Linked DNA regions of Kitasatospora fiedleri. The protein of the gene in region 1 binds, or shares a complex with, the protein of each later gene. Links are inferred from orthologs where the notes say so. Each region holds a gene or a part of one and is shown in the gene's direction. Other genes may lie near its edges. The genes, in order: uvrA and mfd.

Region 1 (3,707 bases):
CGGTGCTCTCCGCGGTGGCCCGCAGCCGCTCGGCTGCGGCGGCCGCGGCGGTGGTGGCCGCGGTGGTGGCGTCGCTCATCGGGCATGGCCTTTCGACGGTCGGGAAAACGGGTCGAGGCGGTGCGGTGCGGGCACCGGGGCGTTGCCCGGGCCGGTTGTCAGTCGTTGACGCTACCGTCGAGCGCGGGTGCCGTTCACCCGTCCGGGTGGCCCCGGCCGACCGGCTCAGATTCGAACGAATGAGCCAGTACGCTGGCGGGCGCATCCTGGAAGAAGCACGAAGAAGCACATCTCCCTCCTCCCTTCGACCCGGAGAAAGGCGCCAGTAGCAGTGGCAGACCGCCTCGTCGTCCGTGGTGCACGTGAGCACAACCTCAAGAACGTCTCGCTCGACCTGCCCAGGGACTCCCTCATCGTCTTCACGGGCCTCTCCGGGTCCGGCAAGTCCTCCCTCGCCTTCGACACGATCTTCGCCGAGGGCCAGCGGCGCTACGTCGAGTCGCTGTCCTCGTACGCCCGGCAGTTCCTCGGGCAGATGGACAAGCCGGACGTGGACTTCATCGAGGGCCTCTCCCCGGCCGTCTCGATCGACCAGAAGTCCACCAGCCGCAACCCCCGTTCCACCGTCGGCACCATCACCGAGGTGTACGACTACCTGCGCCTGCTGTTCGCCCGGATCGGCAAGCCGCACTGCCCGCACTGCGGGCGCCCGATCGCCCGGCAGTCGCCGCAGGCCATCGTCGACAAGGTGCTGGAGCTGCCCGAGGGCACCCGGTTCCAGGTGCTCAGCCCGGTGGTCCGGGAGCGCAAGGGCGAGTTCGTCGACCTCTTCGCCGATCTCCAGTCCAAGGGCTACGCCCGGGCCCGGGTGGACGGGCAGACCGTCCAGCTGACCGAGCCGCCGGTGCTCAAGAAGCAGGAGAAGCACACCGTCGAGGTGGTCATCGACCGCCTCACCGTGAAGGCGGGCGCCAAGCGCCGGCTCACCGACTCGGTGGAGACCGCGCTCAAGCTGGCCGGCGGCATGGTGGTGCTCGACTTCGTCGACCTGGCGGAGGACGACCCCGAGCGCGAGAAGATGTTCTCGGAGCACCTCTACTGCCCGTACGACGACGTCTCCTTCGAGGAGCTGGAGCCGCGCTCCTTCTCCTTCAACTCCCCGTTCGGCGCCTGCCCGGACTGCTCGGGCCTGGGCAACCGGATGGAGGTCGACCCGGAGCTGCTCGTCCCCGACGAGGAGAAGTCGCTCGACGAGGGCGCCATCCACCCCTGGTCGCAGGGCGCCACCAAGGAGTACTTCCAGCGGCTGGTCAACGCGCTGGCCGGCGAGCTCGGCTTCCGCACCGACATCCCGTGGGCCGGGCTGCCGGTCCGGGCCCGCAAGGCGCTGCTGTACGGCCACAAGACCCAGGTCGAGGTCCGCTACCGCAACCGCTACGGCCGCGAGCGCTCCTACACCACCGCCTTCGAGGGTGTCGTCCCGTTCGTGACGCGCCGGCACTCCGAGTCGGAGAGCGACGCCGGGCGCGAGCGCTTCGAGGGCTACATGCGCGAGGTGCCCTGCCCGACCTGCAAGGGCACCCGGCTCAAGCCGGTGGTGCTGGCCGTCACGGTGATGGAGAAGTCCATCGCCGAGGTCTCCGCGATGTCGATCAGCGACTGCGCGGACTTCCTGGGTGCGCTGCGGCTGGACCGCCGGGACAAGCAGATCGCCGAGCGGGTGCTCAAGGAGGTGCTGGAGCGGCTGCGCTTCCTGGTGGACGTCGGCCTCGACTACCTCTCGCTCAACCGCGCCGCCGGCACCCTCTCCGGCGGCGAGGCCCAGCGCATCCGGCTGGCCACCCAGATCGGCTCCGGCCTGGTCGGCGTGCTGTACGTGCTGGACGAGCCGTCCATCGGCCTGCACCAGCGCGACAACCACCGGCTGATCGAGACCCTGGTCCGGCTGCGCGACATCGGCAACACGCTGATCGTCGTCGAGCACGACGAGGACACCATCAAGACCGCCGACTGGATCGTCGACATCGGCCCCGGCGCCGGCGAGCACGGCGGCAAGGTGGTGCACTCCGGCTCGCTGGAGGAGCTGCTGGCCAACGACGAGTCGCTGACCGGCCAGTACCTGTCGGGCAAGCGCGCCATCCCGATCCCGGCGACCCGCCGCCCGCGCGACAAGAAGCGCCAGCTGGTGGTGCACGGCGCCCGCGAGCACAACCTCAAGGACGTCACGGTCGCCTTCCCGCTGGGCACCTTCACCGCCGTCACCGGCGTCTCCGGCTCCGGCAAGTCCACGCTGGTCAACGACATCCTGTACGCGCACCTGGCCCGCGAGCTGAACGGCGCCCGCAGCGTCCCCGGCCGGCACACCCGGATCACCGGCACCGACCTGGTCGACAAGGTGGTGCACGTCGACCAGTCGCCGATCGGCCGGACCCCGCGCTCCAACCCGGCCACCTACACCGGCGTCTTCGACCACGTGCGCAAGCTGTTCGCGGAGACCCAGGAGGCCAAGGTCCGCGGCTACCTGCCCGGCCGGTTCTCGTTCAACGTCAAGGGCGGCCGCTGCGAGAACTGCTCCGGCGACGGCACCATCAAGATCGAGATGAACTTCCTGCCGGACGTCTACGTCCCCTGCGAGGTCTGCCACGGCGACCGCTACAACCGGGAGACGCTGGAGGTCCACTACAAGGGCAAGTCCATCGCCGAGGTGCTGAACATGCCGATCGAGGAGGGGCTCGACTTCTTCGAGGCCGTCCCCGCGATCGCCCGCCACCTCAGGACGCTCAAGGAGGTCGGCCTCGGCTACGTCCGGCTCGGCCAGCCCGCCACCACCCTCTCCGGCGGCGAGGCCCAGCGGGTCAAGCTCTCCGCCGAGCTCCAGAAGCGCTCCACCGGGCGGACGGTCTACGTCCTGGACGAGCCCACCACCGGCCTGCACTTCGAGGACATCAGCAAGCTGATCAAGGTCCTGGAGGGGCTGGTCGAGAAGGGCAACACCGTCATCGTCATCGAGCACAACCTCGACGTCATCAAGACCGCCGACTGGCTGGTCGACATGGGCCCCGAGGGCGGCTCCGGCGGCGGCAGCGTGGTCATCGAGGGCACCCCGGAGGAGGTCGCGGCCTCCACCGCCAGCCACACCGGCAAGTTCCTGCGCGACATCCTGCCGGGCGTCTCGGACGCGGCGCCCGCCGCCAAGCGGCGCAGGAAGTAGCACCGGGGGCGAGCGAGGACCGCCCGGGGAGCGCAGGTCGCTCCCCGGGCGGTCCGCCGCGCGCGTGCTACGTTGCTCGGCGCCCTTCCCCGCACCGACCCTTCCCCGCACCGAGGAGTCCCGATGCCCGAGCCCACCGCCTCCCGCCGTACCGTCCTGTGCTGCGCGGCCGTCGCGCTCGCCGGGGCCACCGCGGCCGGGTGCTCTTCCGCCGCCCAGGACGACGGCAAGGGCGCGTCCGCCACCGAGGGCGACGGCAAGGGCGCCTCCGCCGTCCCGGTCGACCTCGGCGCGGCCGCGGACGTCCCGGTCGGCGGCGGGAAGGTGTACCGGGAGCAGGGCGTCGTGGTGACCCAGCCGGCCGCGGGGGAGTACAAGGCGTTCAGCGCCAAGTGCACCCACGCCGGCTGCCTGGTCAACGGCGTGGTCAAGGAGCAGATCCAGTGCCTGTGCCACGGCAGCCGGTTCGGGATCTCCGACGGCGCGGTGCAGGACG
Region 2 (4,422 bases), 950 kb from region 1 along the record:
CGAGACCCGCGGCGCCGCCCGGGAGCGGGCGCCGCGGTCCTCGGCGTGAGTGGCACGGGCGCCCCCACCCAGGGCCGCCCGGCCTTCGCACTCCCGACCCCCATCGAGGTGCGATCGCGCTTCCACAGCCATCCCCCACGGTTGGATGCGGCCTGCGCTGACATCCATGGTGCGCGGTGACCATGGACGCACAGTGACAGCAGTGTGTCGGCCGCATGATCTCTGGACGAGCCGGACCGGATACCGGTGAGTCGCCCCGCCGCCGCCGTCGGGACGCCGCGCCGCGTGCGCGGCGGCGGCGCGGCGTAGGCTGGACACCCCCCGGGCGCACCGCGTTCCGGGCCTGTCGCGCTGCCCGGCCGTCTCCTGTGCCGGGCCACTCCCCGTCGTGGAGAAACTGACGTATGAGCCTGTCCGGACTGCTGGATGTCGTCGTACGGGACGCCGCCCTCGCCGAGGCGATCGAGGCGGCGGCCACGGGGCACAGGCAGCACCTCGACCTGGTCGGGCCGCCCGCCGCCCGGCCGTTCGCGATCGCGGCGCTGGCCCGGTCGCTGGCCGCCCGCGCCGGCGGGAGCGGCCGGCCGGTGCTGGCCGTGACCGCCACCGGCCGGGAGGCCGAGGACCTCGCGGCCTCGCTGCGCTCGCTGCTGCCGCCCGACGCGGTCGCCGACTTCCCGGCCTGGGAGACGCTGCCGCACGAGCGGCTCTCCCCGCGCTCGGACACCGTCGGCCGCCGCCTCGCCGTGCTGCGCCGGATCGTCCACCCGCGCGCCGACGACCCGGCGGCCGGGCCGGTGCAGGTGGTGGTGGCGCCGGTGCGCAGCGTGCTCCAGCCGCAGGTCAAGGGGCTGGCCGAGCTGGAGCCGGTGGCGCTGCGGCGCGGCGAGCAGCACGACCTGGACGAGGTGGCCCGCGGGCTGGCGGCCGCCGCCTACGCCCGGGTCGAACTGGTCGAGAAGCGCGGCGAGTTCGCGGTGCGCGGCGGCATCCTGGACGTCTTCCCACCGACCGAGGAGCACCCGCTGCGGGTGGAGTTCTGGGGCGACGACGTCGAGGAGATCCGCTACTTCAAGGTCGCCGACCAGCGGTCCCTGGAGGTCGCCGAGCACGGCCTGTGGGCGCCGCCCTGCCGGGAGCTGCTGCTGACCGACCAGGTGCGCGCGCGGGCCGCCGACCTGGCCGCCGCCCACCCCGAGCTGGGCGAGATCCTGGACAAGATCGCGCAGGGCATCGCGGTCGAGGGCATGGAGTCGCTGGCCCCGGTGCTGGTGGACGACATGGAGCTGCTGCTGGACGTGCTGCCGGCCGGCTCGATCGCCGTGGTCTGCGACCCGGAGCGGGTCCGCACCCGGGCCGCCGACCTGGTCGCCACCAGCCAGGAGTTCCTGGCCGCGTCCTGGGTGGCCGCCGCGGCGGGCGCCGACCGCCCGATCGACCTGGAGGCGATCGACGTCTCGGCCGCCTCGCTCCGGTCGCTGGCGGACGTCCGCGAGCACGCCGCCGGGATCGGCCTGCCGTGGTGGTCGGTCAGCCCGTTCGCGACCAGTGACTCCACGGTCTCCGACATGCTCGAATTCGATGCGGACACCCTCACCCTGGGCATGCACGCCGTCGAGGCGTACCGCGGCGACACCGCGCGGGCGATCGCCGACGCCAAGGACCGCCTCGCCGACGACTGGCGGGTGGTGATGGTCACCGAGGGCCACGGCCCGGCCTCCCGGCTGGCCGAGGTGCTCGGCAACGAGGGCATCGCGGCCCGCCTGGTCGCCGACCTCGCCGAGGCCCCGACCCGGGACGTGGTGTACGTCTCCTGCGGCTCGATCGAGCACGGCTTCGTCGACGAGGAGCTGAAGCTCACCGTCATCACCGAGACCGACCTCTCCGGCCAGCGGTCCTCCACCAAGGACATGCGCCGGATGCCGTCCCGCCGCCGCAACGCGATCGACCCGCTGGCGCTGGCGGCCGGCGACTACGTGGTGCACGAGCAGCACGGCGTCGGCCGGTACGTGGAGATGGTGCAGCGCACCGTCCAGGGCGCGACCCGCGAGTACCTGGTGCTGGAGTACGCGCCCGCCAAGCGCGGTCACCCCGGCGACCGGCTGTTCGTGCCGACCGACCAGCTCGACCAGGTCACCAAGTACGTCGGCGGCGAGGCCCCGACGCTGCACCGCCTGGGCGGCGCGGACTGGGCGAAGACCAAGCAGCGGGCCAAGAAGGCGGTCAAGGAGATCGCCGCCGACCTGATCAAGCTGTACTCGGCCCGGATGGCGGCCCCCGGCCACGCCTTCGGCCCGGACACGCCCTGGCAGCGCGAACTGGAGGACGCCTTCCCGTACGCGGAGACGCCCGACCAGCTGACCACCATCGGCGAGGTCAAGGCCGACATGGAGAAGTCCGTCCCGATGGACCGGCTGATCTGCGGCGACGTCGGCTACGGCAAGACCGAGATCGCGGTGCGCGCCGCCTTCAAGGCCGTCCAGGACGGCAAGCAGGTCGCCGTGCTGGTGCCGACCACGCTGCTGGTGCAGCAGCACTTCTCGACCTTCGCGGAGCGGTACGCCAACTTCCCGGTCACCGTGAAGGCGCTGTCCCGGTTCCAGACCGACACCGAGGCGAAGGCCGTGCTGGAGGGCCTGTTCGAGGGCTCGGTGGACGTGGTGATCGGCACCCACCGGCTGTTCTCCTCGGAGACCAGGTTCAAGGACCTGGGCCTGGTCATCGTCGACGAGGAGCAGCGCTTCGGCGTCGAGCACAAGGAGCAGCTGAAGAAGCTGCGGGCCAACGTCGACGTGCTGACCATGTCCGCCACCCCGATCCCGCGCACCCTGGAGATGGCGGTCACCGGCATCCGCGAGATGTCCACCATCACCACCCCGCCGGAGGAGCGGCACCCGGTGCTGACCTTCGTCGGCCCGTACGACGAGAAGCAGATCGCCGCCGCGATCCGGCGCGAACTCCTGCGCGAGGGCCAGGTGTTCTACATCCACAACCGGGTCGAGTCGATCGACAAGGCGGCCGCCCGGCTGAAGGACCTGGTGCCGGAGGCCCGGGTGGCCACCGCGCACGGACAGATGGGGGAGAACCAGCTGGAGAAGGTCGTCGTCGACTTCTGGGAGAAGGAGTTCGACGTCCTGGTCTCCACCACCATCGTGGAGTCCGGCATCGACATCTCCAACGCCAACACCCTGATCGTGGAGCGCGGCGACACCTTCGGCCTCTCCCAGCTGCACCAGCTGCGCGGCCGGGTCGGCCGCGGCCGCGAGCGCGGCTACGCCTACATGCTGTACCCGCCGGAGAAGCCGCTCACCGAGACCGCGCACGAGCGCCTCGCCACCATCGCCCAGCACACCGAGATGGGCGCGGGCATGTACGTCGCGATGAAGGACCTGGAGATCCGCGGCGCGGGCAACCTGCTCGGCGGCGAGCAGTCCGGGCACATCGCGGGCGTCGGCTTCGACCTCTACATGCGGATGGTCGGCGAGGCGGTGGCCGAGTTCCGCGACGCGCTGGAGGCGGGCGGCGGCGAGCCGGAGGAGGAGCCGCTGGAGGTGAAGATCGAACTCCCGGTGGACGCGCACGTCCCGCACGACTACGCGCCGGGGGAGCGGCTGCGCCTCCAGGCGTACCGCTCGATCGCGGCGGTCAACTCGGAGGACGACATCGCGCAGGTCCGCGAGGAGCTGACCGACCGCTACGGCAAGCTGCCCGAACCGGTGGAGAACCTGCTGCTGGTGGCCGGACTGCGGCTGTTCGCCCGGCGCTGCGGCATCGGCGACATCACCCTCCAGGGCACCTTCGTCCGCTTCGGCCCGGTCGACCTGCGGGAGTCCCAGCAACTGCGGCTCAACCGGCTCTACCCGCGCACCCAGATCAAGTCCGCCGCCCGGCAACTGCTGGTGCCGCGCCCCGGCAGCGGCGGCCGGATCGGCGGCAAGCCGCTGGTCGGGCGGGAACTGCTCTCCTGGTGCGCCGAGTTCCTGAGCACCATGTTCGAGGACCTCAAGCGCTGACGCGGCGATCGCGCAGCGCCCGCGGGGGCGCCGGAGGACGGCCGGACGGCGTCCCCCGGCGCCCCCGGCCCGTACCGGGCGCGAGCGAGCGCCGCGCCCGGCGGGTGCGGGGGTCTGGCCCCCGGGGGCGGGGCTCAATATTCTTCGTCCCAGCCACGTACGCAGAGCACCACCGGACCGCGCTCCACCGCCCAGGAGGCCCCAGTGATCCGCACCAGCTCCCCCCGCCGACTGCGGGCCGCCCTCGGCGTCGCGGTCGCCGCCGCCGCGCTCACCGCCTGCGGCGGGGCACCGGCGCACCAGGGGGCCGCCGCCGTGGTCGGCGGCGACCGGATCAGCATCGCCCAGGTCGAGGCCCGGGTCGCCGCCGTCCGGGACGGCGCCGCGCAGGACGGGGCCGCCACCGAGG

The links.
Region 2: the proteins of uvrA (region 1) and mfd are in contact, whole or in part, in a crystal structure (PDB 4DFC), measured with the Escherichia coli proteins. The link is inferred for Kitasatospora fiedleri from one-to-one orthologs.

The regions. Positions count from the first base shown.
Region 1 is NZ_OX419519.1:5,603,390-5,607,096, forward strand. What follows is about bases 6-3,411. They hold uvrA (excinuclease ABC subunit UvrA), read left to right. Parts: upstream 6-331; coding sequence 332-3,211; downstream 3,212-3,411. Other genes in these bases: QMQ26_RS25510 (maleylpyruvate isomerase family mycothiol-dependent enzyme), read right to left, coding at 6-79; QMQ26_RS25520 (Rieske (2Fe-2S) protein), read left to right, coding at 3,335-3,411. Outside these bases: more of QMQ26_RS25510, read right to left, coding at 1-5; more of QMQ26_RS25520, read left to right, coding at 3,412-3,707. UniProt on the Escherichia coli protein: The UvrABC repair system catalyzes the recognition and processing of DNA lesions. UvrA is an ATPase and a DNA-binding protein. A damage recognition complex composed of 2 UvrA and 2 UvrB subunits scans DNA for abnormalities.
Region 2 is NZ_OX419519.1:4,649,007-4,653,428, forward strand. Bases 93-4,213 are described here. They hold mfd (transcription-repair coupling factor), read left to right. Parts: upstream 93-404; coding sequence 405-4,013; downstream 4,014-4,213. Also shown: QMQ26_RS21515 (SurA N-terminal domain-containing protein), read left to right, coding at 4,218-4,422. UniProt on the Escherichia coli protein: Couples transcription and DNA repair by recognizing RNA polymerase (RNAP) stalled at DNA lesions. Mediates ATP-dependent release of RNAP and its truncated transcript from the DNA, and recruitment of nucleotide excision repair machinery to the damaged site.